DNA from 2 places in the Pedobacter sp. AC379 genome. Region 2 is predicted to be linked to the other one. Evidence: riboswitches for the same ligand, from Rfam matches in the RefSeq annotation. Region 2 holds a riboswitch; the other holds the start of a gene.
The links. Region 2 has a riboswitch for fluoride ahead of ACZZZW_RS03295 (voltage-gated chloride channel family protein). Riboswitches for the same ligand answer to the same signal wherever they lie in the genome.
Positions count from the first base shown of each region.

Region 1: another riboswitch for fluoride. It lies ahead of ACZZZW_RS01425 (hypothetical protein); the one in region 2 lies ahead of ACZZZW_RS03295 (voltage-gated chloride channel family protein).

Region 1 covers NZ_OZ409839.1:313,770-328,821, forward strand. The annotation lists gene ACZZZW_RS01345 (sulfite oxidase) at 1-336, shown strand, start outside; gene ACZZZW_RS01350 (DUF305 domain-containing protein) at 495-1,025, shown strand; gene ACZZZW_RS01355 (beta-propeller fold lactonase family protein) at 1,029-2,210, shown strand; one part of gene ACZZZW_RS01360 (IS3 family transposase) at 2,237-2,498, shown strand; one part of gene ACZZZW_RS01360 (IS3 family transposase) at 2,498-3,309, shown strand; gene ACZZZW_RS01365 (hypothetical protein) at 3,326-3,637, shown strand; gene ACZZZW_RS01370 (YeiH family protein) at 3,644-4,630, opposite strand; gene ACZZZW_RS01375 (substrate-binding domain-containing protein) at 4,748-5,497, opposite strand; gene ACZZZW_RS01380 (molybdate ABC transporter substrate-binding protein) at 5,509-6,429, opposite strand; gene ACZZZW_RS01385 (DsrE family protein) at 6,449-6,904, opposite strand; gene ACZZZW_RS01390 (c-type cytochrome) at 6,924-8,012, opposite strand; gene ACZZZW_RS01395 (LysR family transcriptional regulator) at 8,157-9,056, shown strand; gene ACZZZW_RS01400 (hypothetical protein) at 9,049-9,555, shown strand; gene ACZZZW_RS01405 (YidH family protein) at 9,595-9,984, shown strand; gene ACZZZW_RS01410 (voltage-gated chloride channel family protein) at 10,489-11,787, opposite strand; gene ACZZZW_RS01415 (PepSY-like domain-containing protein) at 11,915-12,322, opposite strand; gene eno (phosphopyruvate hydratase) at 12,339-13,184, opposite strand; gene ACZZZW_RS01425 (hypothetical protein) at 13,181-13,615, opposite strand; fluoride riboswitch at 13,995-14,060, opposite strand; gene ACZZZW_RS01430 (putative quinol monooxygenase) at 14,730-15,023, opposite strand.
Region 2 covers NZ_OZ409839.1:737,942-752,993, forward strand. The annotation lists gene ACZZZW_RS03255 (carboxypeptidase-like regulatory domain-containing protein) at 1-366, shown strand, start outside; gene ACZZZW_RS03260 (enoyl-CoA hydratase/isomerase family protein) at 464-1,225, shown strand; gene ACZZZW_RS03265 (SDR family oxidoreductase) at 1,330-2,211, shown strand; gene purD (phosphoribosylamine--glycine ligase) at 2,311-3,582, shown strand; gene ACZZZW_RS03275 (TlpA disulfide reductase family protein) at 3,775-4,920, opposite strand; gene ACZZZW_RS03280 (formimidoylglutamase) at 5,841-7,022, opposite strand; gene ACZZZW_RS03285 (NAD-dependent epimerase/dehydratase family protein) at 7,094-8,056, shown strand; gene ACZZZW_RS03290 (HAD-IB family phosphatase) at 8,056-9,357, shown strand; gene ACZZZW_RS03295 (voltage-gated chloride channel family protein) at 9,576-10,853, opposite strand; fluoride riboswitch at 10,872-10,934, opposite strand; gene ACZZZW_RS03300 (tryptophan 2,3-dioxygenase family protein) at 11,000-11,965, shown strand; gene ACZZZW_RS03305 (branched-chain amino acid aminotransferase) at 12,095-13,159, shown strand; gene ACZZZW_RS03310 (DUF4920 domain-containing protein) at 13,612-14,076, opposite strand; gene radA (DNA repair protein RadA) at 14,404-15,052, opposite strand, start outside.

The sequences.
Region 1 (15,052 bases), 420 kb from region 2:
GAAATATCAAGGCCGGTATTGTTTGAAGCGGTGCCGGCTGGAAAACCTTATCAAGTAAGGGGTGCAGGATGGTCAGGTGATAGTAACCTATCGAAAGTAGAAATAAGCACGGATAAAGGCAATTCATGGCAACCAGCAAAATTAATTGGTCCTGCTATCCGTTTCGCCTGGCGGCTATTTGAATTTGAATGGGTGGTTCCTGCTAAGACTGGAAGATATAGTTTAATGGCTAGAGCGACAGATCAAAATGGCAAAACGCAACCCATGGAGCATGATTTAGACAGAAGAACTTACATGGTTAATTTTATCTCGCCAATTGATGTAGATGTAATATAGCTCAATAAGAACAAATTTCAGGATCTTGCGGTTATCGCATAAGGCTTGTCTGGCATAAACAGTTTATCACATTTAATATTCTACATCAAACCATGATCAGATTCACGTCTATACTTTTACTATTTGCTAGTTTCTCTGCACGAGCACAACATGAACACATGCAAATGGCAACTAAAAAAAATATCTTCCTTGGGCAAATGGCCCATATGATGATGAAGATGGATGAAATATCAGCTACCACATCTGCAGACAGAGATTTCATACAAATGATGATCCCACATCACCAGGGTGCTATTGATATGGCAGAAGAAGAGATTAAGACCGGAAAAAATAAAGAAATGATTCAGCTGGCTAAAAGTATCAAAGCTGAGCAACAAACCCAGATTCAGCAAATGCAACTCCTGCTCAGCCATCCTGAAGGATTTATCGCTACAGGCAACCAACATCAAAACGCTAACCAGAAGATGATGAAAGTGATGATGGAACAAATGCCTGAAGAAAAACAATTGACGGATACTGATCTGTCCTTTGCAAAAATAATGCTTCCTCACCATCAGGCTGCCATCGACATGGCTAAAGTTGAGTTGCGGTATGGAAAAAATAAAAATGTAAAAAGACTGGCCGAGAATATTATCTCAGATGAACAGATAGAAATCCAACAAATGAAGACATTTACAACCTCCCATTAACATATGAAAAAGATATCCTTGTTTACGCTATTTATATCCAGTTTTGTCCTACAATCAAAAGCACAATCAATCTATGCCCAAGACAGGGTTTATACAGGCAATCAGATATCTAATACGGTTTCTGTCTTAGATCCCTCAACACAAACGCTATTAGGAAATATTGTTCTTGGTAAACCCCAACCTGATATCTTAAGTCCTCTATATAAGGGACAGGCCCTGGTTCATGGCCTGGGTTATTCCCCTAAAAAGCAATTACTAGCAGCGGTTTCCATTGGATCAAATTCAGTAACCTTTATTTCAACAGCAAAAAATAAAGTATTAAAAACTGTTTATATCGGACGTTCACCGCATGAGGCAACCTTTAACCCTTCAGGATCACAGGCATGGATATCGGTAAGAGGAGAATCGTATATCAGCGTAATTGATGCAAATAAACTGATTGAAATCAAGCAAATCCCAGTAGCCGACGGCCCGGGAATGGTTGCTTTTACTCCAGATGGAAAATGGGCTTATATTTGTTCCAGCTTTACTGCAGAAGTGGATGTAGTGAATGCAACTTCTTATGCTATTGTAAAGCGTATTCCAGTAGTTAGTCCATTTTCTCCAAATATATTCTGTAGTCCTGACGGGAAATGGATTGCATTGACACATAAGGATGTAGGGAAGATCACTGTCATCAGCACGGAGACAAATACTATACATACAGTACTAAATACAGGTCCAATTACCAACCATGTCACTTTTACTTTAGTTAATAATTCACCTGTGATGCTGGCAACCATTGGCGGAGAAAACAGCTTAAAAGTATTTAGTGTTTCACAAGATTTCAAGCTTACTGATAGCATTGCGACAGGATCATTGCCACATGGCGTCTGGACTTCAGCAGATGGTAAATTTGCATATGTCGGATTAGAAAATGATGACCAGGTACAAGTGGTTGATCTGGTAAAAATGGCCGTTGTAAAAACCATTGCTATTGGACAATGTCCGCAAGCATTGTTGTACGCCGCTAATGCCAGCCCTGCAAATGCCTCAAAAGAAAATTTAACCCCGCTTAATCTTGCAGACAAAAGTCAGGTGATTAAATTGATGAATAAGGATAATTCAATGTCATCAGGTGTGCACTTCCCCAAATTCAGACCAGTTAAAAGTATAATTCTAGACCGAGCGCAGCGAGGCTATTAGAAAAACTATTAATTTTAATTGGCAATATGAAAAGAATCAAGTTTACGGAATCCCAGATTGTAAAGGCAATCAAGGAACATGAGAATGGCAAGAATGTGCACGATCTCTGCAGAGAGTTAGGAATAAGTACAGCAGCCTTTTACAAATGGCGCCAGAGATATGGCGGAATGGAAGTAAAAGAGTTGTCAAAACTTAAGGCATTGGAGGAAGAAAATGCACGTTTAAAGAAAATGTATGCTAATCTTAGCCTCGTGCATGAAGTTTTCAAGGAGGCTGTAGAAAAAAAGCTTTAACGCCTGACGAAAAAAGGGATTTAGTGGATGAAATGGTAAAAAGGATAAGCCATCGTCAGGCCTGTAAATGCGTTGGATTGAACCGCAGCAAACATTATTATCAACATAAACGACGGGATGATAGTGAAGTAGTTGATGCGCTTTCACTTCTTGTTGAAAAGCACGTCTCCATAGGCTTCTGGCAGTGTTACTACCGATTGCGTCGAAAAGGGCTTAAATGGAACCATAAAAAGATTTATAGGATTTATACATCAATGAGGCTTAATATCCGCCGCAGGGCAAAAAAGAGGCTGCCAGAAAGAGTCAAAAAGCCTTTGTCTGTACCAGAAACTATAAATGAGGTATGGTCCATGGATTTTATGAGCGATGCGCTTTGGAATGGAAGGAAATTTAGGTTGTTGAACATCGCTGATGATTACAACAGAGAGATGCTAGCTATGGAGATAGATTATTCACTGCCGTCCTTGCGGGTTATCAGAGCGTTGGATGAGTTGAAACAATATAGGGCACTTCCAAAAAAAATAAGAATGGATAATGGGCCGGAGTTCATCTCGCATAAGTTGGATGAATGGGCAAAGGAAAACAATGTTGAACTAGTTTTTATTCAGCCAGGAGAGCCAACACAGAACGCGTATATTGAAAGATTGAATGGAAGCATCAGAAGAGAATTGCTAAATGCATACATATTTCACTCCCTGGATGATGTAAGGGAGAAAGTAGAGGAATGGATGATGGATTACAATTACCATCGACCACATCAAGCATTGAACTTCAAATCTCCTGTAGATTTATTACAGGAAATTTGAGGACAAAATTATACTTTTGAATGGTCTGAAAAACAGGGGAGCCTACACAGGCATGCTAAACGTAAGAAGCGTAGGCTTGACTGATCTTGTCCAACAGGACTTTAAAAAACTCGAGCCAAATACTTCGTATACTTTAGCGTTAACCAACTCCTCAAATGATACGTTTAACGCAGATTATGTCATCAATTCTTTTAAGACCGATGAAAAAGGAGCTTTTAGCGGTCAATCCTCGGGGATAATTAAGAGTGTAGGAACAGGTGGCGCCGATTATAAACATGTGGTTCTTATTGATGATCTTTCAAAAAAGCTGGTGATGATCAGTAACTAATGTATTTTAAACCAAAGATATAACTGCCCATAATGCAGCACTTGAAATTACTATCCATAAAATTACGCCTTGTAACAGTGGCATTATCCCCACTGCTTTCAAGATAGTAAATGAGAGTCCGCTTCCTATCAGGAACAATGTTAAAGTTAAGCCTACTTTTGCTAATGCTACAAAGTAGGGCGCAAAAGGCTTAATAAAAGGTAAGTAGGTGTTGGCGATCATTGCCAGGATAAATAGCCCTATAAAATAGGGTATACTAACTTTGCTATTGTTGCTTTTGAATAGGAAAGATGTACCAAACGCTACGGGAACAATCCATAGTGCTCTGGCTAACTTAACAGTTGTGGCTATCTGTAGTGCTTGTTCACCATATTTACTGGCTGCCCCAACAACAGAACTGGTATCGTGAATAGCAATGGCACACCACATACCAAATTGTGACTGTGACAAGTTAAGCGCATGTCCGATAGCGGGGAAAAGAAATAAGGCCACCGAGTTGAGTATAAAAACAGTACCCATTGCAACGGAGATCTGTTTTTCTTCTGCGTTCATTACAGGCGACAATGCAGCAATAGCACTTCCACCACAGATCGCCGTTCCAGCTGATATCAAAAAAGATGTTTTACGTTCTATTTTAAATACTTTTCCCAGGATAAAACCAATGATAAGCACTCCGAAAATAGAAACTACGGTAAACAGTACGCCTTCTTTTCCTGCTTTCATTGCACTGAATACATTCATTCCAAATCCTAGCCCGACAACAGAAATTTTTAGCAGCAGGTTTGTGGCCTTGTGATTTAAATGCAGATAGGGATGTTCCATTAGTTGCGCCAATACTAATCCTAGCAATAAGGCTAAAGGAGGCGACATAAATGGAAAGAGGCACAGCAAAACTGCCAGGATGAAGATAATTTTGCGGGTGTTTAAATTTAAGTTTAGCAGGTTACCCGCCTTTATTTTAGAAGAATTTGAATTGTCTTTGATTTGTGTCATGATTTTGATTGTCTTTATTTTCTAATTCAAAGATCCATAACTAATAAACCCCGATCAAATCATTAAAACTTATCTTCCATAACTTCATGTTATAGAAGATAAGTTTTTAGACATTATTTATTCCCAACCCCATTTTTTGAAAATGAGATGTCCTTTATCGGATTGCATAAACTTGATAAAATCCTCAGTTTCCGACTTATGCGTACCAGTGCTACCCCTCACTACAGGTGTACCTCTATAGACTGTTTGTGTAACAGGAATCCTAACCATTGAGGTGAGGTCTGGTAAACGGTTATGCCAGGAGCCAAATGTTATCCAGGCATCATATTGAGGATCATTTTTCCATGCAGCAATACCCAATGCCGAATTTGCAAATGTACCTGCTATACGCTGCTGTATGTTTGCAATCAGATCTTGTCGACCTGCCAAATCTTCCCAAAGCCCCATTTGCCCAGCCCCATTCACATCAAGAATTTTCACACCTGGTTTACAGAGATCGCCCAGATTTTTGATGTTTTTAGGATTGCCGGGCCGTACAAGGATCGCTGCCGCACGTTTATATAACTCTGTCCGAGAGTTCGCCACTATCATGTTTGGGTGGTCAGACATGAATTTTGAAAGCATGTATTCTGCTCCTCCAAAGAACAGATCTGCATGTTTCATTGCATCCGGCATCCATTCATTATCCGGCCCGGCAGTGACTTTAATTACGATATCATGCTGCTTTCCAAAAACCTTCGCACATTCATTGATCGGTCCGAGCGGCCCACCGGGACCATAGACATATAAAGTATCATTTGGAATTTGTGCATTCCCAATGGTCACTACAGCAACGACTGACAATATGGTTAAAAATATATTTTTCATTGTGTTTATGTTTAAGGTAAATCAAAACCAAACTTTTTGTAGATGGCAGCAGCCTGCGGACTGATCAAAAAATCCATAAAATCTTTTGCAGCGGCCGGATGTGGCGCATCTTTTAACTGTCCGGCTATATATTGCGCATGGATATTCTCTTTTTCAGGAATTTCAATGAGCTCAACAGGATGGCCAATCATTTTCTGATAGTAGGCCTCAGTATACCATACTGGAGCGGCGTCACTTTCATTGTATAGGATCCTCATTGGTGATTGGCGATGATGGATCATGGTAAGATAAGTAGTCTTATCTTTAACTTTATCTTCCATGATGGTAGATTTTAATGTTTCTCCCCCAGCTTTCAGATAGGCTTCTTCAATACGTTTACCAATCCCTTCATTTTCTGGATTTGGCATACTGATCCTCAGCTCTTTATCTGCTAAATCTTTGAGTGACTTCAATGCCTTCGGATTTCCCTTTTGGACCATGATTGCCAACCTGTTTCTAGCATATAAAGTCGTTTTGCTAAACCATTCAGGGGTCATGTCTATCCGGTTCTTACCAGCTGTATAAACATCCGGCTTTAAGGTAATTCTCATGTTGCCCACCACAATGCTACCGGTTTTTATTTGTTGGGCTAAAATGCCTGGGGGAAGCGTTTCGGCAAATACCCGCTGATACTGTGGATATGACTTTTTAAAGGCTGCAATTAATTCGTCAATGCACATAAACTGGTTACCGGCAAAGAAAACCACCAGTTGGGGATCATTAATGTCTCCAAAAAGATCAGGCACATTGTCTACTCCAGGTACTGTGAACTGAACTTTACTTTCAGGTGGAGTATTCCAGGGCGGATCAAAGCGATGATCCTGGGCCTTAACATTTCCACAAAGCAATAAAAATGCAACTGTGGCTAAAAAGGTGTGATTTATATATTTCATGATTTTCTAATTATTTGGTTTAAGGATGTACAACTGCCCATCCCTGATATTGACGGATGATGATTTCACCATTGCCGCTGGGTACATAACTGATAAAATCAAATAAGGTATTTTTTTCGATCTTTCTTTCTCTGACGGTATTTTCGCATTGTGCAAGAATTACTCCTCTGGACTGCAGTTCTAATAATGTTTTTTCAAAAGATCCGTTCTTCTGGTAAACAGCTACGCCATCTCCAAAGGCAATAAGTTCTGCATTGATTTTCCCTTTTAACCTGGGATCGTCGAGTGCATTTTTTAGGTTTCGAAGTGTTCCTGCAATCTTTTTCTCATCACCGTTATTGATTACATACAGTGCCTTATAATTTTTAAGGGTGGCTTTTGCCCCTGTAAAATTAGCAGGTGTAGTTTGGGCAAAAGTGGCCGAGGTTGCTGCGATCAGCAAAAATAATGTACAGATTAAGGTTATTTTTTTCATGATTTTAGATTTTGATAATTTATTTAGTTGTTAATTTTACTTGTTTTTCGGAGGTTACAATTGGTGCAAATGGACCATATTTATGCTGATTTTCAGAAAATTTGTCGGCATATGGTCCGTATGGCGCATCAAAAGGTTTTTTTAACAAATCAGGGTAATCTTTTCTTTGATCTTTATGTGGTCTTGGCTGTGAGTTCACAAAAGCAGCGAGATCCCAGGCCTCCTCATCACTTAACTGCGCATCTCCATATCTGGCGCCATATGGCATATTGTTCTTTACGAACCCCGCAAAGTTACTGAGTCTATACATCCCTGCGCCATCATTGTAGCTGTGTTTGCCCCATAATGGCGGATAAACATAAGTTAGTTTGTCTTCATCGAGTATTCCCTCACCCTTTGCACCATGACAACTTTGACATTTACTGGTATATAAAATCGCTCCATGTTTGACATTCGCTGCCCTATCCAGGTATTTTAATTTTTCGGTTCCCGTTCCAAATACTTTCTCCCCTTTTTTTACACCAGTTCCAAGCCATTTCATATAAGCCAGCATTGCCTGTATCTCTTTACTAGATTCGTCTGGTACTTTGCCTGCAAGACTTCGATTGAAGCACTCTGCAATACGTGCCGATGCAGGTTCAACCTTTCCTGATCTGCCACTCATTTTAGGAAAACTGGAAATAAAACCAGCATAATTATTTCCGAACAGTTTGGTTCCACCCTCGAGGTGACAATTCTGACAGTTCATACCATTTGTAATACGGGCTATGGATCCATTTGGCCCAAAATATTTGCTCGTATGTGCTATTAATTCTTTGCCATACCTAATCATCTGGCCGTACTTGGTGTCCGCCGGAATCGTATTTTCATCAGGCGCTTTCCAGGCATCAGCAGGTACAACCTGGCTTTTGACTTTAACAGCAGCTATACCGGTTTCCACATCCTGTTTGGTTTTTGCTGTCAATTCTACATCTGGCTGCCCATTAAAGAATAAAGTGCAGATGAAAATAGTTCCACAAGCAACAAATAGAATCGCAATGATAGCCGTTGTCCTGGCTGTATATATAAGTGCTTGTCTGATTTCTTTTTCTTTTGATTCCTTATTCATAACCAATGTTTTTCTGTTACAAATGTGCATTTATTCTACGCATCAGAAAAAGCATAAAAAGTTATTGATGATAACATAAGGTTATGATGTCAGTACCTGTTGAAACAAATTGTTTGTATCTTAGCTTATCTACTAAAACCGTGTATGATAGATTTCCGTTTGCAAGTATTTTATGCTGTCGCTAAAAGGCTGAATTTTACAAAGGCCTCGGCAGAGTTATTTATCAGTCAGCCTGCTGTAACCAAACACATTAAAGAATTAGAGCAGGAGTTCAAAATGTCATTATTTGAACGCAGTGGAAACAAAAAAATCAGCCTCACCCCAGCCGGCGAATTATTGTTGCATTACGCAGAACAGATTTTTGGAACCTACCGGGAACTGGAATATGATATGAATCTACTTACTAAACAGCATAAAGGAATATTGAGGATTGGTGCCAGCAGTACTGTGGCACAATATATCATTCCACCTGTATTGGCACAGTTTCACAATAAGTTTAAGGATATACAAATCCAACTGGTTACCGGAAATACAGAAGATGTAGAGCAGCGTTTGATTGCTAAGGAAATAGATTTTGGAATCATTGAAGGCATCTCCCGGAACCCACAGATTAAATACGAACAATATCTAAAAGATGAGCTGGTGTTGGTGTGTTCTGGTCACAATTATGCCATGAAAAAGGAAATAATCAAACCGAATGAGTTGAAGGATTATGATTTATTACTTCGTGAACCTGGTTCTGGTACACTAGATGTTATTGCATATGCTTTAAAAGCACACCGGATAAAGGTGGGGGACTTAAATATAGAAATGCAGTTAGGTAGTACCGAAAGCATTAAATCCTATCTGATTCACAGCAAATGCCTGGCTTTTTTATCTATCCACTCCATATTGAAAGAGCTCAAGAACAATGAATGCCGCATCATAGATATCAAGGATATGGTTATCGAAAGGCCGTTTCATTTCATTCAGCTTCATGGTCAGCCGGACGCTCTGGCGGAACTATTTATGCGCTTCGCTAAAAGCTACAACTACAATGTATAGTGTTACCGAAATTTCGAGGAAATATCAGCCAGCTAAAGTGCTGCTGCTCTTTGTTTCTGAAGCTCCTGGAGGTGGCGATAAACATTTTTACCTGGGAAATACTAATCTGTTTCGAACAATTTATCTTGCATTTAGTGAGGTATTTGGCGATTTTAAATCTGTAGAAGATTTTTTGCAGTTCTTTAAGGGCACTGGATGCTTTTTGGAACATCTAACTTGTACACCTATTGATAAATCGTCAGTGAAAATCAGAAAGAACCAAAGGCAGGGTGGAATAGAGCAATTAGCTCATAAAATCAGAACATATCAACCCCGATTAATCATGATCCTAATGAAAAGCATTGAACAAGAGGTTAAAGAATCTATTGACCTATCAGGCTTATCGTTTATCGAAGAAATTGCAGTTACCTGCTATCCTGCCGGCACTGAATCAAACAGGCTTGCTTGCATCCGGGATACCAGGGTTATCATCTCCAAACTGGCATCGATATTGACATAACATGCAAAATATGTTGCTTATATACCGATACAGAACAAGATGAAAATTCAAGAACAAGAAAATACCAAACAGCATGCAGGAGACCATTTGGCTAATGAAAGAACATTTTTGGCCTGGATCAGAACCAGTATTGGTATCATGGGATTTGGTTTCGTGGTAATGAAATTCTCGCTATTTATCAAGCAGATCAGTGCTGCACTGGGGAGTAAAGTACCACTGCACCAAACCGGAGATTCCCGCATTATCGGGATTTTTCTAGTTGCCTTGGGAGCAATTACTATCATTTGTTCTTACTTAAGATATAATTCAACGAAAGAACAACTGAATCAGGGGGTGTATTACCACTCAACACTTTTTGTTAAAGTTTTAACCGCTTTAGTTTTCATAGCCAGTATACTTTTATTGCTCTACCTTATTAAAACAACATAGGAAGTTAAATTCATCATATATCAATAACATCTCCGGGTAGGCTTATTTTGTGAAAAATAATACCGGAATTTCAAAATGCTCGCTATAAGTTTATAGCGTTGTTCTAAAAAGGTATTTTGCATAAACATCATGTACAGGTAATATTTGTTTTGGCTTCAGCGCATCTGCAAAAGCTGATACAATAAGTTACTGTAGTAAATGGAGCCGAGTTCTACTGGCAGTACTGCTTTATCAATGTTCTGGAACGATATTCATCTCTTATTGCAGAGAGTACAAGTAAGTAGTAATTTCGTTTTTTGAGGAGCTGTTTTCTCTTTGCTGTACTTGATGCTTTAAAAAAGAGAGGAATGAAAACGGTCGATATACCATAATAGTGCAGTTTATGACTTAAACCTAAAATTTAAGCGTTGTTTTTTGTTACAGGTTGCTGACTGCATTGGTCAAGGGTCTTATGAAAATTTCACCTTTTTATGATAATTTACCGGAACAGGATAAGGCAATATTTTATGTTCCCGTAAATATTTTGGGTACCGCAATACGCTGTGAAGAATATATACCCGAATGGCCACTGAAAAAATAGGCTGTAAAACAGGCTACCGCAAAAAACATGGTGTATTCACTACCAAAAAGTTCTATACCCATAATCGTACAGGCAAGGGGTGTATTAGTTGCACCAGCAAAAACTGCAATAAATCCAAGGGCAGCAAACAAACTAACTGGAGCATTTAATAAGGTCGAAAGTGCATTGCCTAATGTTGCGCCAATATAAAATAAAGGGGTTACCTCACCACCTTTAAATCCTGTTCCAAGGGTCAAAGTTGTATAAATGGTCTTCCATAACCAGCTCCAAGTATCTGCCCCGCCAGTTTGGAAAGCAGATGGAATGGTTACTGCACCCGGATATTCTGCATCAATACCCAGGCTTAAATAATCCGGTTTCCCAATGGCATAGCTTAGCCCGATAATAATTAAGCCACCTAAAACTGGAATCAGCCATTTTATTTTACACACCTTTAAGAAGAAGCCCTTTATTTGATGTACCATTATTGCAAATAAGTAGCTTGCCAGACCAAATAAAGCTGATGAAAAGATAATCTTAACAAGCAGTAAAAGATTTATTGGTAAGTATGCTGATAAAAAATAGGCGCTTTTAGCAATCACATCAATATGGTAGGCAGTGTGATGAATGCCCCAGGCTGAAACAGTTAAATCACCAACAATACTGGCTATTAGTGCTGGTAATAAGGCCTTATATTCTATTCTTCCAATAGCCAGCACCTCTAATGCAAATATGGCACCGGTAAGTGGTGTACCAAACACAGCGCCAAATCCAGCCGCAATTCCTGCGGTAAGAAGCACCTTGGTGTCGGTTTCATTAAGTTTAAGCAATCTGCTGGCTATACCGGCAATACTGCCACCAATTTGCACAGCAGTACCTTCTCTTCCTGCTGAACCACCGAACAAATGAGTAATTACCGTAGTCACTAAAATTACAGGAGCCATATAGCTGGGAACTCCGCCACCTGGACTATGAATTTCATCCATAATCAAATTATTTCCCTTTTCAGAAGATTTACCGACAGATTGATAGATGAAATGAATAACTATCCCGGATAGCGGTAGCAGAAAAAGTAGCCAGGTATGCTGAAAACGAAAATGAATTGCCAGATTAAGTAACCCAAGGAACAAAGCGACAATGCTACCAATTACAACAGCAACCGGTAAAACCAGGACTGTCCACCTGATCAGGTGTTTGATGATCGCGTAATGTTCATGTAAAGGGATTTTATTGTTTGTTGTCATTATAACTAAAAGATGTGATTAATTGCGATTGTGAAGCATACTGCCTTATATAGATATGTCAAAAGCTACAATCAATCCGGAAAGGTTGCTGTCCGGATTGTTTGAGCTTTCATGTGTTATTTTATACTTAGTTATCAGTTTTCCTAAAAGTTCCCGACTTATCAAATTTCGCTTCTAAGTCATTAGAAAGACTGACCTCATAACCGTTTGACTCGAGTTCGATTTTTTCTGTTTTTTCGCCTTCATAATTTTTTTTTAAGTAAGCATTTATTTTGGCGGGCAGGATGCTTGCAGGTATCATATTTCCATTTCCATCCAATTCTAAGATTTTCCCTGAACTGCTAAATTCAAGTTCGTAACCACTGCTGAGATGTACCTCGTATTTATTGTCATCACGTTCGACCCGGCTGACTTTTTCTTTTGGAAATTTTTTTTGAAGATAAGACTTTGCGGTCTGTGGTAATGTTTGCGCCATTGCAGCGAATGAAGTAAATACTATGAGGGCAGCTAGGGCTATTCTTATTTTTGTTTTCATATGATTTGGAAATAGATTATGATTTTTTGAAAGTATTTTTACCTGCAAACGAGCTTTGACCACCCAATTCTTCCTCTATGCGAAGCAATTGATTGAATTTAGATACTCGCTCGGAGAGGCAACCGCTACCAGTTTTAATATGACCAGCATTGGTGGCCACGACAAGATCAGCAATTGTCGTATCCTCTGTTTCACCACTTCTATGGGAAATAAAACAATGATAATTGTTTTTCTGTGCCAGTTCAACAGCCTGCAATGTTTCCCAAATGGTTCCGATCTGGTTTAATTTGATTAGCACACTATTACCAATACCTGCATCTATACCTTGTTGGATGATCTCTGGATTGGTGCAGAAAATATCGTCACCTACCAATTCTACTTTCTTGCCCAGGCGGTCTGTCATTTTTTTCCAGCCTTCCCAGTCATTTTCACCCAAACCATCTTCCAGTAAAACGATAGGATACTTATCAATCCACTGCTCCCAAAGGTCAATCAACTGATCAGAGGTAAAGTTTTCTTTCGTGCTTTTAAACAGGCTGTATTTACCATCTTTCCATAGCTCACTCGTTGCTGGGTCAAGGCAGATTGAAATATCTTCACCAGGCTTATAACCAGCCTTTTTTATTGCCTCCATGATGACTTCAACTGCTTCCTCATTGGATTTTAAGTTTGGCGCAAATCCACCTTCGTCACCAACACCTGTAGAATAACCCTTACCTGTTAACAATGATTTAAGAGTATGAAATACTTCTTCACCCATACGGATGCTTTCCTTAAATGTAGGTGCATTGTGTGGTGCAATCATAAATTCCTGGAAGTCCACATTATTATCGGCATGACGGCCACCGTTGACTACATTCATGCAGGGTACCGGCATAATGTATTGGTCTTTTCTACTAACTGTCTGTACAATGGAATTTGTTTTGAACTAGCAGAAGCACGTGCAAAAGCAATTGAAGCTGCAAGCATGGAATTGGCACCCAGCCTGGATTTATTTTCCGTTCCATCGAGTTCAATCAGTCTTTTATCAAATGCTTCCTGGCTTTCAAATGTTTGTCCAGCCATTGCGCTATTAACCTCCTTATTTAAGCCAGATACAGCAATCTCAACTCCTTTACCCTGGTAACGGGACTGATCCCCATCACGAAGCTCTACTGCTTCTTTTTCGCCAGTACTGGCGCCAGATGGGGAGATACCTCTTGATGTGGTACCATTAATTGTAACCTCAACTTCTACAGTTGGATTGCCTCTGGAATCTAAGATCTCGCGGGCATGAATTTTTGATAATTTCATAGTTTTTGTTTGATATTGAATTTTAGTGTTTGTTCAGTTTGATAACAAATGAATTGCAATAAGAGTAACATTTTCCGAAGGTTAGCTGGCACTGGTAAATGGAATATTTCATCTTTTTGCCTTAAAAAACTCAGACACAAAAAATGTATTCTTATTAAACAGAAAGACTTATCAACCAAGAATGAGATAATCCTATACCAAGGCCTTTGGTAATAGTTCTTATTAGAAGATTTAGATTGTAGAATTCCTTTTTCAAGGGATGAGAAGCAGAAAAATTTCATCACAACCGGAATGGTTGAAAATAAGATGTATTGTTGAAATGTTGATTTTAATATTTTCACCTACAATAGTTTGATCCTGTAGGTTTAATTACCTATAGGTTATTGTAGGCGCCATTAGCTCTTAAAAGCGGTTGAATCGGAAGGACACCATTTCCGTATTACAAATATAATACTAATAAAATAACGTGCAAAATCTTAAAGTAGGTGTTGAGAATTTAATTTATCACTATTCCCTGATTATTTAATAAGTTTTCAGGAGGCGTGGCTTAAGATTTAATAAGTTTTCAGGAGGCGTGGCTTAAGAATGGATTATACTTAGCAGAGTTGCCTACGATTATACTGCTGTACTCCGCTTTTTTCCTATATAATCATAAACTCATTTCATTAATCAAACTCAATTTTTAGTTTTTGATAATGAGTAAATGATAAAATATAATGACAAATTAAAGTTCATTTTTTGAGACAATCTTTTTTATTGTGATTTAGTACATCAATTAATACTGATATCATAGTATAAATATATCTATAAGACTTATTGGAAATTACATACCGCTAAAAGAAAATCGAGTTAGTTATCTTCTTTTCTGAGACATTTGTTGTATCGTTTTAACTATACGTGATTTCTGCTGGCTTTCTCATCTTTTTAGTATCCTGTATCTATTTTAAGAAAGTTCCTTATCGTCTAATTTATCGATCGCGGTCATTTTTTTTCCGAACGAATTTAACGTTTTGCTTAGGAATTAACGCTTCCAACGCAACAAATCGAAACACCTACAAGAGGTTTAAGTCCTGATCCAGTGGAAACACTGGATCAGGACTTTTTATTTTAAAGTTCATTTAACAGCCAGCAAATCTACTTTTTCAATGACTGGTGTCGCTGTAAGTAAATCTGGAGCCTGCGCCATCAACGCTTTGGCGATCGCGCCGCCCAGATGCGCTTCGCGACCGGCTTCATCGGCGAAAGTGTCAAAGATACCGAAGGTAGACGGCCCGATCTGCAGGGCATACCAGCGAATGGTGCCAGGTTCAGCTTCGGCCAAAGGCAACGCGCTTTTCAAGAATTCAGCTACTTCCTTTTCTTTACCTGGTTTGGCCTCCAGCCTTGCCAGTAATGCTAATTTTTCCATTTGACTTGTTTTTAATATAAGTGGTCGGC
Region 2 (15,052 bases):
AGCATTGGTAATACCGCAATATATGGTTCGCAAGGTGGCGGTGGGGTAATTATTATTACCACCAAACGCGGCGATGGAGGCAGAAGTACCGATCGTTATGCACCAGGAATTGTAACCTTTAATCCAAAAGGCTTCACCATATCAAGAGAATTTTATTCTCCAAAATACGATACAGAAAGTAACAGTAACAGGGCCGATTTAAGAACAACCATTTATTGGAACCCACAGGTTGTGGCCGATAAAGATGGTAAGGGAAAATTTGATTTTTACAATGCCGATGAGCCTGCACAATATCGCGTGGTGATAGAAGGAATAGATGCCTTTGGGCATTTAGGTAGAAAAGTTTACACTTATGATGTTAAATAAGGAAAAATAGATAAATTTGAATTGATATGCATGCATAATTATATTTAGCTTAAATATCATGCTAATCAATACCTATAATCTTGATACTATTTAACATATGAATACAATAAAAGTAAGTGTTAAAGACCGTTTAGCCACTATAACATTAGATAGAGGAAAATCAAACGCCTTAAACCGCGAGCTGATTACCGAATTAGACGATATGCTCAAAAACATCACCGCCGATGATAACATTGGCGGTGTAATTTTAACCGGAACAGCACCTTTCTTTTCTGCAGGTTTGGATCTGGTAGAGCTTTACAATTATAACGAAGAAGAAGCAAAATCTTTCTGGCAGTTGTTCCTGGGTTTTACAGCCAACCTGGTTTCGTTTAAAAAGCCAATGGTAGCAGCAATAAGCGGGCATAGCCCTGCGGGTGGTTGCGTAATGGCTTTAGCCTGCGATTACCGTGTAATGGCCGAAGGGCAATACATTATCGGCTTAAATGAAGTTCCGGTAGGAATTATCGTTCCCAATAGTATTTTTCAGTTATACGCCTTTTGGATTGGTAAAGCCGAAGCCACAAAAAGCCTGCTTTCGGGCAAGCTCTATAACCCTGAGGAAGCTTTAAAAGTAGGTTTGGTAGATGAGCTGGTAAGGAATGAAAGTTTGTTAACCGCTGCCGAGCGAAAGATTAAAAAATTTATGGAGCTGGAAAGCAATACCTGGTCGCAAAGTAAATTAAATATCCGCGAAGAATTGATCACTGCTGTAACCGCCGATCAGTCGGCTACACTTGAGAAAATGTTGGCACAATGGTGGTCGCCGGCAACACGCCACATACTGAAAACAATTTTAGCCAACCTGCAACGGAAGTAGTTTGCAGTAGTTAGTTTTCAGCTGGCAAATTCACAGTTTAATCAATTAACCGGTTTCAACAGTTAACCAATTTCAACAATCAACCACTAATAACCAAATACACTATGTTCAGTTATAATTCACCAATGCTTAGAGAAGACGCTTTAAAAGGAAAAACCATTGTAATTACTGGCGGTGGAACGGGACTGGGAAAAGCAATGGGTGTTTATTTCCTGAAATTAGGCGCAAACTTAGTCATCACAAGTCGCAAACAAGATGTACTGCAAAAAACCGCCGACGAAATGGAAGAAAAAACAGGCGGTAAAATATTGGCTGTAGCTTGCGATGTGAGGGAGGTAGCACAGGTAGAAAATGTACTGGCCAAAACTTTAGAAAGATTTGGTGCGGTTGATGTGTTATTAAACAACGCAGCAGGTAATTTTATTTCGCCAACCGAACGTTTGTCTGCCAACGCATTTTCATCTATTATCGATATTGTATTAAAAGGTACCGTTAATTGTACACTTACCTTTGGCAAACATTGGATTAAGGAAAAACAAACAGCAACTGTATTAAATATCATTACCACGTATGCATTTACAGGTTCAGCCTATGTGGTGCCTTCTGCCTGTGCAAAAGGTGGCGTTTTAGCATTAACCAGATCTTTAGCGGTAGAGTGGGGTAAATATGGTATCCGTACCAATGCAATTGCCCCGGGTCCTTTCCCAACCAAAGGCGCATGGGAGCGTTTATTGCCTGGCGATTTAGCCAAAAAATTCGATTTCAAAAACCGTGTACCGTTGAAAAGAGTTGGCGATCATCAGGAACTTGCCAATTTAGCGGCATTTCTGGTGAGCGATTTCTCCGGATACATTAACGGTGAGGTAATTACAATTGATGGTGGCGAATGGTTGCAGGGTGCAGGCCAGATGAACGGCTTAGAGGCAATCCCTAATGAAATGTGGGATATGCTGGAGCAAATGACGCGCAGTGCGAAAGGGAGCTAGCAAAGCCTAATGCGGTTAATGGGAGGTATAGGCCAAAAGCCGATAACATTTCAACGTTCAAAATTTCAACATTCCAACACTAATCCTATCTTTGTCAACATGAATATCTTACTTTTAGGTTCAGGCGGCAGAGAGAGCGCATTCGCTTGGAAAATGAGCCAGTCTTCGCACTGCGATAAATTGATTATTGCTCCAGGAAACGGTGGTACAGGAGCTTACGGTACCAACATCAATATCAATGTAAACGATTTTGATTCGATCAAAAAAGTAGTACTCACAGAAAATATCCAGCTTGTAGTAGTAGGGCCAGAAGAGCCTTTGGTAAACGGTATTCACGATTTTTTCCTCGCCGATAAAGCCATTGCACATATTCCTGTAATCGGACCAAAAAAAGAAGGAGCCATTTTAGAAGGAAGTAAAGATTTCTCTAAACAATTTATGGAACGCCATGGAATTCCTACAGCGGCTTCAAAATCTTTCACGCCAGCTACTTTAGAAGATGGTTTGGCTTATCTACAAAACCATGCTTTACCAGTAGTTTTAAAAGCCGATGGCTTGGCTGCGGGTAAAGGTGTATTAATCTGTACCGAAACCATCGAAGCACAGGAAGAATTAAAGCTGATGCTGGGTGGTAAATTTGGTGCAGCTGGCGCAACAGTTGTAATCGAACAATTTTTAAGTGGAATAGAGCTTTCGGTATTTATTTTAACAGATGGAGAAAATTACATCACACTGCCATCTGCTAAAGATTATAAACGGATCGGATTAAATGATACCGGATTAAATACAGGCGGTATGGGTTCGGTTTCTCCGGTTCCTTTTGCCACACCAGAATTTTTGGCCAAAGTAGAAGAACGCATCATTAAACCAACAGTTGAAGGATTAAAGAAAGATAATATTGATTATACAGGATTTATCTTTTTCGGATTGATTAAAGTAGGAGAAGAGCCATTTGTAATTGAGTATAATGCACGCATGGGCGATCCTGAAACCGAAAGTGTAATCCCGAGGATTGAAAACGATCTGGTTGAGCTGTTTTTAGCTACCGCAGATAAAAAACTGAACGAAGTAAATCTTGTTATTTCAGATCAAACCGCTGCTACCGTAATGATTGTGGCTGGAGGCTATCCTGGCGATTATTTAAAAGGTAAGGCCATCACCGGAATAGAAAACCTTCGCCATTCTAACGCTTTCCATGCTGGTACGCTGTTAGAAAATGATGTGGTTAAAACAAACGGTGGAAGGGTTATTGCGATTACAAGTTTACAAAAAGATATGTTTACCGCATTGCAATCAGCCACTGCCGATGCAGGTAGAATTTATTTCGACGGTAAATATTTTAGAGAAGATATCGGTTTTGATTTAATTTAAAACTAATCAGGTATATAAAAAAGAACCCCTCAGATCAATTGATCTGAGGGGTTCTTTTTTATCAGTTTATTTATCCTTGTGAGCACCACCCTGGATTTATTTCTTGGCTTATTTTGAAAGAAACATGCTGATCTCAAACATAGGAGATACCTTAACAATCTCTTTCGGCACAGCGATTGGATAACCGAATTATTATTTCGATTTACTTCCCAACAATTCCTGAAGTTTATCCTGTAAAGCTTGCTCTCTTAATCCTTTAGCGATAATTTTACCAGTTGGATCAATTAAGAAGTTGGCAGGGATAGATTGGATGCCATACATTTGTGCCACTTCGTTTTCCCAGAATTTTAAGTCAGAAACGTGTGTCCAGGTTAACTTATCATCAGCAATTGCTTTTAACCATGCATCTTTTTTCCCCGGACGATCTAATGATACACCTAAAACAGTAAAGCCTTTATCTTTAAATTTATTATAGGCTACCACAACGTTAGGGTTTTCCTGGCGACAAGGGCCACACCATGATGCCCAGAAATCAACAAGTACATATTTACCTTTAAAATCAGATAATTTTACTGGTTTTCCATTAGGGTCGTTTTGTGTAAAGTCCATCGCCATTGCACCAACAGCAGTTTTTCTGCCAGCGTCGAATAATTTTGCGATTTTTTTACCTCCTGAAGTCTCTTTAAGTTCAGACGATAAACCGTTAAAAGCTTTTTCTGCTGCCACTGCCTGATCAGGATCTGGAGCCAGCTGGCTAATTGCACTTAAGCTGATGTAAGATTTTGGATTGTTGCTAGCGTATTGTAACAACAATGGAGCCATTGCAGCAGCTTCTTTTTCATAACGTGCACCTAAAGCACCCATAAGGGCCTTATCTTGTTTTTGCTCGGGCGTATAAGCAGCATATTCTACATTAATGGCATCAAGCTTATCGGTTACCGGTTTGGTTAGTGCCTTTAATTTTTTAGCATCGTCATTAACAACAGAACCTGTTATCGTTGCATTTTTTAATGAATCGGCGGCTGCAAGTTTAATATTTCCTGGTTCTACGTAAAGTGAAAGCCCATCTAATTTTTCACCCTGTGCAGGGCGGTTTACAAATGGGTTTTTATTTAAGTAAAGGCTTCCTTGCGCAGGGTTTACTAAGGTACCTTTAAAGTTAAAAGCACCATTGGCAACAGTTGCAGAATCGGTAACACTTTTACCCTCGCTTTGATAGATTAAATAAACCTTATCGCCACTTTTTAATCCTTTTATATCACCGCTAACGGTAAACGGTTTTTGTGCTAAAGCTGCAAGTGGCAATAGTGCCATTGCAGATAATAATATCTTTTTCATGTGGGGTTTGTTAATCGTTTTTCAAATATAGAAATCTGTACTGCAAAAACGTAAATAGCTGTGTAAAATTATGATAGAATATTTAAAGGCTCACTAATTTTCTTTTTGCATAAGGACTATACGTTGCGGAGCTTGGGGCTATTTCAGAGTTGTCAACTTTCTGGCAAGCGTGTTATTAAAGTTGACAACTCTTTTAGTACTACTTATTTTTACCAGCAAGAGACAAATATTGATTTCAGCGTTCTCAACCTTCTTGCAACCCTGCTATTACAATGACAACTCTTTTAGGAAAAATCCCCGTGGTCTGTGTCTCCACAGACCATTTAATACTTTTCCACCCAAAACAAAGGCGCAATGGTTTTATTTTAGCATGAGGGATAGCAGTGGAAATCCTTTTTTTGATCCTTCATCAAAAAAGATTGGAACGTATAGCCCGACCCTTGCGCAGCTTGGGGCATGCCCAAATCGGTTACAGAATTTTATTATTATAATACTATTTCAGAGTTGTCAACTTTCTGGCACCATGTTATTAAAGTTGACAACTCATTTAGCTCCACTTATTTCTACTATGAAACAAATAATTTCAGCGTTGTCAACCTTCTTGCAACCGTGTTATTAATTTGACAACTCTTTTGGGAAAATCCCCATGGTCTGTTTCTCCACAGACCATGGGGATTTTCCACCCAAAACAAAGGCGCAATGGTTTTCTTTTTGCATGAGAGATAGCAGTGGAAATCCTTTTTTGATCCTTCATCAAAAAAGATTGGAACGTATAGCCCGACCCTTGCGCAGCTTGGGGCATGCCCAGATCGTTTACAGAATTTTATTATTATAATACTATTTAAGAGTTGTCAACTTTCTGGCAACCATGTTATTAAAGTTGACAACTCTTTTAGCAACACTTATTTTTAATACAGTTCTTAATTTAATTTCTGATAGGTTCTCCACCACAAATCAGGCATTTCGCCATTTACGGCAGTCTGGTAGTCATCATATCGGCAAGGTACAAGGTGGTAACGCTCGTTTTTAGTTTGTCCGGATGGATAAGGTACCTGCATCCACCACCTGTCTGATTTTTTGCTTTTCACGAACATCATTTCGCCCGAACCATCTTTTAAGCTGGTACGGTATATCATAAACTGAGATTTTGGTGTAAGCGGAAAATCTTTTTTACGGGCGTAATAACCTTCTATAAAATACCATACCATTTGGGCGAGTAAAAAAGCCGTTTGTCCGTTATTGTCGTAAGCAGGGTTGAATTCGTAAAAGCCAATTGAGGTTAATTTATCGTTCATGCCTGCATAGCGGGCAATGCGGCAGGCTTCTTCACCATCAAAACCATTCGGTGTGGTATTGGCATTTGCGGCAGCATCGGCAGATCGGATTGCGCCTATATCAAAGCTGATCATGTTTGCATTGCGGATAATGGGTTCAGTCAAAGTAATATCCTGGGCAAACTCGCCCAAGCGATGTACATCAAAATACAGTTTATCCATCACGCTCAAACTCTCCTGGTTTACAAAATAAGTTTGGTAACCTACATTGCTAAAATTGAACAGATAATTAGGCTGGTGTAAGAAAATTTTATTCAGGTAACAGTCCGATCGGGTGGCAATTCCTTCATGGTCATCATCACCGATATCAAATTGGTTATCAATAACAACCAGATCTACTTTTTGCTCTAAATCTTCATAACCCAGATACTGGCCATAGGTTAAATCCTGCCCGCCACCAATAATAATTGGGATGATGTCTTTTTTGATGAGTTCAGAAACCACCATTTTAATGGCGATATATGTATCAGCAATGGTTGCGCCGTGTTTAATATTGCCTAAATCTACAATTCTGGTACTAAAAGGACCTTCATTGAGCTTATAAAATTTCTCTCTAAAATAATCCGGAGCAAGGGCACTGCCTTCATTATTCACCGCCCCTCTTCCATCAAGCACGCCAAAAATAGCCAGATCGTAGGTATGCTCCTCAAAATCGGGAAAGGTTTCGGTGTAAATCTGCGCTTTTAAACCCAGCTGACTTGTAAAAAATCCTTGCCTGGGTGTAAAACTATCGGGGTTTATGGGTGAAAAGAAATCCGTTAATGACATATATTTAAAACTCTCGGCTCAAATATCTATTTTTGAATGCGTATTTCCACATATAGCCCGAAAAAAATAAAATGATACTGGTAACCGGAGGAACTGGATTTTTAGGATCTGAATTAATTAAACAGTTAACTGATAAAGGTTTAACTGTGCGGGCACTGAGGCGGGCGAAATCTAAAGTCCCTGCATTGATAAAAGATATTCCATTAATTGAGTGGTTTGAAGCCGATATTAATGAACCTTCTATACTCGAGGATGCCTTTGAGGGAATTACCAAAGTTTACCATTGCGCTGCATTTGTATCTTTTAACCCAAAAGATAAAAAACAACTTTTTCATGTAAATATTGAAGGAACATCTAACATCGTAAACCTTTGTGCCGAAAATAACTGCCGTTTGTTGCATGTTAGTTCGGTAGCAGCCCTTGGAAATGCAAAAAAAGGACAAAAAATAACGGAAAAAGATTTCTGGGAGTATGATGCCAAAGCCCATGCCTATGGATTATCAAAGTATGAAGGCGAAATGGAAGTATGGCGGGGTATAACTGAAGGTTTGGATGCGGTTATAGTCAATCCATCGGTTATTATTGGTAAAAATGCAGGTTTTGAAGGGAGTGGAGCTATTTTTAAATTGGTAAAAGGAGGTTTTCCGTTTTATACAGATGGCGCATCAGGCTTTGTTGATGTTGAAGATGTGGCAAAAGCCATGATCCTTTTAATGGATGCCGAAGTTTCTGGTGAACGTTTTATCGTATCTGCTGACGATTATCATTATAAAGCGCTGTTTGGCGAAATTGCTCAGGGTTTTGGAGTTAAAGCACCTGTAAAAGAAGCGAAACCATGGATGCTCGGAATAGCCTGGCGGGCACTTAAATTTGCTTCCTTGTTTACCGGTACACAGCCTTCTATTACCAAAGATGCAGCAAAAAGCAGTTTAACCTTGAGTTATTACAATAATAATAAAGTAAAAACGGAAACTGGCATTAACTTTAAGCCCGTTGCCGAAAGCATAAAAGAAATTACCCAACATTTAAGATAATGCCCAAACAAAAAGCCTATTACATCATCGATTTTGACAGTACCTTTACCCAGGTAGAAGCACTTGATGAACTTGCCCGCATTTCGCTGAAGAACCACCCAGATAAAGAAGCGATTTTTCAAAAAATTGAAGATTATACCAATTTTGCTATGGAAGGGAAACTTTCCTTCTCCGAAAGTTTAGCACAACGCGTTAAACTGCTCGAAGCAAATGAGGAGCATTTAAAACAGCTGATTAAACATTTAAAAAAGAAAGTATCAACGTCTTTTTCGCGTAATGCAGAGTTTTTTAAAAAACATGCCGACGAGGTTTTGATTGTTTCCGGCGGATTTAAGGAGTTTATTACTCCAGTAGTAAGCCAATATCACATTAAGAAAGAAAATATTTATGCCAATACCTTTGTTACCACCGGCGATGGTAAAATTATAGATTACGACCATGCCAACCCGCTAAGCGAAGAAGGTGGTAAAGTAAAGTTGCTTAAACATTTAAAATTAGAAGGCGAACTGTTTGGCATCGGAGATGGTTACTCAGATTTCCAGTTGCGTGAAAGCGGAATTATCAATAAATTTTTTGCTTTTACCGAGAACATTGCGCGCGAAAGCATTGTATCTAAAGCAGACCATGTTACGCCAAGTTTTGATGAGTTTTTGTATGTAAATGATCTTCCACGGGCAATCTCTTATCCAAAAAACCGAATTCTTTGTCTGGTAATTGGCGAAGTTGATCCTTTAACCATCTCAATTCTTAAAAATGATGGATTATCTATTCGCCATAAAACCACTTTCGAAGAGAAATATGTAAAAGATGTTGGCATAATATTGTTGGCTGATGGCGAAAAAATAGATAAAGAGCAGTTGAAAAATGCAGCCAAACTTAAAACAATTGGGTATTTAGGAAGTGCAAAGAATAAAATAGATCTTGACCTTTGTACCAAACAGGGAATCGTAGTTTTCGACGATCCAAAAAATAACCCGCGCAACATAGATTTTATTCCCAAACGCGTTGCCGATTTTATGAACACCGGAGCAACCTATTTAAGCAGTAATTTTCCGAATTTACAATTGCCAAAAATTGAGAAATCGCACCGTTTAATCCATATTCATAAGAACGTGCCAGGTATAATGGCTAAAATTAATACTGTTTTTGCGAAACACGATATCAATATTGTAAGCCAGTTTTTAATGACCAACCCCGAAATAGGCTATGCCATTACCGATATAAATGCCCAATACGATAAACAATTGTTTAAATCGCTTAAAAAAATTGAACAAACCATAAAGTTTAGGGTACTATATTAACCAGGATTGTATTTTCGAGGGATAATTTTTATAACAATCAATCTAAGTGACATGATTTTAAGGAAATGAATATCCTAAGGGTATCGTCATTGCGAGAAGGCTTTTTCAGCCGACGAAGCAATCTTACAACGATCGCTACTGGCGTGTGCTTTAGGATTGTTTCGTGCCTCGTGCTTTAGTTGGGATGACGGCCATCTTTATGAATCCCCCCCGTTCCCTCAACGCCTCTTCAGCAACAAATGTTTCGGGGCTCCAATCGTTTGTGATTGATAAATCCCGGTATGGCCCGAGAACAGGTATGCAGTAACACAGGCAAGGGCGATGTAAATTCCCGAGGAGGTTCCGAATAACTCTACACCCATAAAAATACAGGCTAACGGAGTATTTGCTGCGCCTGCAAAAACAGCTACAAAACCCATTCCCGCGAGCAATCCTAATGGCAATGGAATAAAAAAACTCAAAAAGCTACCCAATGTTGCTCCAATAAAAAAAAGTGGGGTTACTTCCCCTCCCTTAAACCCGGCACTTAATGTTAAAGCTGTTAAAAATAATTTAATGGCAAAGGTATAGTAAGCTTCTTGTTGTGTAAATGAGGCTGAAATAACAGGTATCCCTAAACCAATGTAACGCGTATTTCCAATCAGGTAAATAATGCCAATCAAAATTATTCCACCTATAAAAGGACGAAGCGGCGGATACTTAATTTTACTGAAAATCTTGGATAAACCATGGTTTAAGGCAGAAAAAGATCTTGCTGTAAGTCCAAACAATATACCGGCCCCTAATGATAGCAGCAGGTTAACCGAGTTTAGTTCAGGTATTACAGAGATACTATAATGGGTATGGCCAACGCCCCAGGCCTTGCATGCATAATCGGCAATTATTGCGGTAATAAACGAAGGTAGAATTGCACTATAAGTTAAACTTCCAACCACAAAAACCTCCAACCCAAATACGGCACCAGCTAGTGGAGTTCCAAAAACGGAGGCGAAGCCAGCACTGATGCCGCAAATCAGAATAACTTTCCTGTCTCTGGCATTAAGTTTCAATAGTTTGGTAAACTGATCGGCAAATGCACCACCAATTTGAACGGCAGTACCTTCTCTTCCGGCTGATCCTCCAAATAAATGAGTAATAATTGTGCCGGCAAAAATTAACGGAGCCATCACAATTGGTATGATCTTTTTAGGCGATTGTAACTCTTCAATTAAGAGATTGTTTCCCTTTACCACTGCTGTGCCCCAATAATGATAAGCCAAACCGATAACAATACCAGCTAAAGGTAAAAAGGCAATGATCCAGAGGTGATGTTCGCGATAATTGGTTGCCCAGTTTAAGGTAGCCAGAAATAGGGCAGAAGCAGATCCAATAATTCCACCCAGTAGTAGAGAAATCAGCAACCACTTAAGTGTACTGATCAAGAGTAATCCGAAGTCGAATTTAATAAAGCGATGAACAGACAGAAGAAATCCTTCTGTTAATTTTTTAACAGGCATTTGAATTCAATTTTAAATAAAATCGTAGGAGTCATCAGCCTGTTTGGGCGGTTTTGGCGGTACCCCATCGCCTTGGTTTCAAATGTATAAAATTTAGTTATTTGTTGCAAAATCTTTATCACCTTTGTACCAGCTAACTTCAAACAATGGATTTCACACCAGAAATAAAAGACAAATTAAACCAATTACAAGAAAAGTATACCGCAATGGGGCAGGATATGGCCTCTTACCTCGATGGCCTCTTATATGCCGATTTCCTAACCTACTGGGATTATATCCATCTGGATACACTACTCAGTTTGCAAAGCCCTAAAACACCAATTCCTGATGAAGAAATCTTTATCATGTACCATCAGATTACCGAGCTCTATTTTAAACTAGCTTTGCACGAGTGCAGGCAGATTGCTGAGCATAAAAATTTAACTGTTGAGTTTTTTACTGCCCGCGTAAAACGCATTAATGCTTATTTCAATGCCCTAACCACATCTTTTGAAGTAATGGTTGATGGTATGGAGAAAGAACAGTTTTTAAAATTCCGCATGTCGCTATTACCGGCAAGTGGTTTCCAATCGGGGCAGTATAGGATGATTGAAATCTGTGCTACTGATTTTATCCGCCTGGTTGATAAATCTAAACGGGTAGCTTTAAGCACGGCAACAATAGAAGAGCAGTTTGAAAATATTTATTGGAAATTTGGGGCAACTGAGCTGGCTTCGGGCAAACAAACCTTAACCCTTAAACAGTTTATTAAAAAGTATGCTGCTCAGTTTCTGCAACTGGCAAAAGATCGTACACTCACTAATTTTTCGGCGCTATATCATCAATTACAGGCAAATGGAGCAGATGTTACAGCGCTTGCAGAAGAGCTGCGCAAATTAGATTTGTATGTAAACGTAGAATGGCCTTTATCGCATTATAAATCGGCGGTACGTTATTTAGAGAAAGATCCTGTTGATGTTGCCGCAACAGGAGGAACCAACTGGCAGAAATACCTGCCTCCGCGTTTTCAAAAAAGAATCTTTTATCCATTCTTATGGACAGATGAACAAATGGAAGAGTGGGGCAAAGGATGGGTGCTTAGTGTACTTAAAACACTCAAAAACAAAGATTAATATTATAAAAAGCTATTAAAAAAGCACGTTTTTTCTTAATTTGCGCGAAATAATTAATGATTGAATATAAGAATGAGCAGGTAAAATACTCAATCATTCGATCATTCACTCATTCAAAATTCAAATACAATGACCGAGACATTAGATATAAAAATCACGAATGCAACCGAAACCCGTTTGGCTGTTACTGATTTTTCGCAGTTACCATTCGGTAAGGTTTTTACCGATCACATGTTTACAGCCGACTTTGAAGATGGCGAATGGAAAAATTTACAGATTCTTCCTTATGGCCCCATTCCTATGAGCCCTGCAATTTCTGCACTTCATTACGGACAAGCAATTTTCGAAGGATTAAAAGCATACCGTCAACCCGACGGAAAGATTAGTGTTTTCCGTGCTGATAAAAATTTCGAACGCTTTAACAAATCAGCGGCAAGGATGTCGATGCCAGGTATTGCTGAAGAAATTTTTATGCAAGGTTTGGCAGCGTTAATCAATGTGGATGAGAAATGGGTGCCTAACCAGGAAGATTACGCTTTGTATATCCGTCCGGTAATGTTTGCCATGGACCCATATTTAGGGGTAAAAGCATCTGATTCTTATAAATTTGCCTTGTTAACCACACCAACAGGTCCATATTACAGCAGTGCCTTAAAAGTTAAAATCGAAACTGAATTTACCCGTGCAGACGAAGGTGGAGTTGGCTTTGCTAAAACTGCCGGAAATTATGCCCGTTCACTATATCCTTTTGAGCAGGCTAAAAAAGAAGGTTTTGATCAGTTAATCTGGACGGATTCGGTTACACACGAATTTATCGAAGAAGCCGGAACCGCAAATTTGCTTTTTGTAATTAATGGTAAACTGGTTACCCCATCAGTACGCAGTACAGTTTTAGATGGCGTAACGCGCGATACAATTATCAAACTGGCTAAAGAGGCCGGTGTTGAGGTTGAGGAGCGTAGGGTTTCTGTTAAAGAGGTGATCGAGGGAATTGAAAACGGAAGCTTAACAGAAGCATTTGCTGCAGGAACTGCTGCTACAGTTACACATGTTGGCGAAATGGGTTATAATGGTCAGGTTTATAAATTAACAGATCCATCTACAAGACACATTTCCAATGGAATTGCTAAAAAATTAAACGATATCCGTTACGGCTTAGCTCCCGATGAGTTTGGCTGGAACTGGGTTTTATAATAAAATCTTATCCAATAGTAGGAGGTTGTATCTCAATATATATGTCATCCTGAGGGAGAATTTATTGTGTAAAATCAATATGAATGACATTATTTTAAGGAAATGAATATCCTATGGGTATCGTCATTGCCAGAAGGCTTTTTCAACCGGCGAAGCAATCTTATAACGATCGCTACTAGCGTGTGTTTCAGGATTGCTTCGTACTTAGCAATTGTAAGTGTTTGGTAATTCGGTAATGAACTAGAGATAGTTTCTGCAATGGAAACACAGAAAATCCATAGATAATCATACTACATCGTCCTTGTTTGTAATGAAGGATGTACGAGAAAAGCGATTTTATCGCTGTTAAAGGAACTATTTTCGCATTGGCAAATGCCCTACCTCAAAATCCTCGTTACAAACGGAGACAATTAAGCTTTTTCAGCTCTATATTAGCATTTCAGATTTCGAACCTATTTATCTAAAATTACCACGCCTTTAGCTTCAAAAGCAAGCTCTTTTTTAGGATCTGTAATTTTTGCTACTTCTTCAGGAGTTTTTTTTGCATCTTCCGCATAATGACGTAAAGTTTCCACAGAAATTGTTTGTTTTTTAGCTAAGCCGTCTAAAACTACTTTTTTGCCTACAATATCCATTGGCATAAAAAAGGCATAATCTTTAAATGTTACCCGCATCGGTTCACCATTTGGCATTTCGAGGGTCATCCAGCAGCCTTTTTTCTTACATACATCTACAACTTTACCTTCAATTTTCATGTCTGCCGTTTTTTTGTCTCCCATTGCAGCTTCAATTTTTGCTGCGGGTTTTACATTTCCGGGTTTAACTTCCTCTCCGAATTTTTGTCCGTTGTAAGCGGTTTGGGCAAATGCAAATGCTACAGATAGGCAAAGGCTTGAACTCAAAATGATCTTTTTCATGTTTATTTATTATATGGTTCCGGTTATTATCTTGAACCAAAGTTATTTAATTTTTCTTTAAATAAATTAAAGGCAAAAAAATTCCCCGTTGGTGTCCACCAACGGGGAAAAATCATCCCATTTTCGTAAAGTTCTATGGCCTCATAGAACATACTTTACTAGGCAAAGCTTAATCCAAATCCATCTTTATTTTTTGTTTTAGATGTAAACCGCTCATAATAAGCGGTTTATTTTGTTTTGCCCTTTTATATCGTTTTTGCCAAAATTGTGGAACCGTGGAATTTTTTCTTCTATATGGGGAATGTTGTTGAATTGTTTCCCCAACTATTAGCCAAAAACAAGACTAAAAACTTCTTCTATTTTACTTACCGCTTTAATTTCAAGGTTATACTTTTCTAATGCTATCCCCTTTAAATTGTATTTAGAAATGTAAATGGTTTCGAAACCTAACTTATCAGCCTCTGCAATACGCTGTTCAATTCTATTTACCGCCCTTATTTCTCCTGATAGCCCAACTTCTGCTGCAAAACAGTTTTTAGAAGAAACAGCTATATCCTGATGTGAAGAAATAATGGCAATTAGTACAGCTAAATCAATTGCAGGATCTTCTACCCTTATTCCGCCCGCAATATTTAAGAAAACGTCTTGTGTACTTAATCTAAAGCCGCATCGCTTTTCCAGCACAGCCAAAAGCATATTCATTCTCTTGGTATCAAAGCCCGTTGCAGATCGTTGTGGCGTGCCGTAGGCCGCTGAACTTACCAAAGCCTGGGTTTCGATTAGCATTGGTCTGGCGCCCTCTAAAGTAGCTGCAATCGCAATGCCGCTTAGTTCTTCATCACGTTGCGATAGTAAAATTTCTGAAGGATTGGAAACTTCTCTTAATCCACTTCCCTGCATCTCGTAAATCCCTAATTCTGCCGCTGCCCCGAAACGGTTTTTAATTGATCGTAATATGCGGTAAACATGGTGCCTG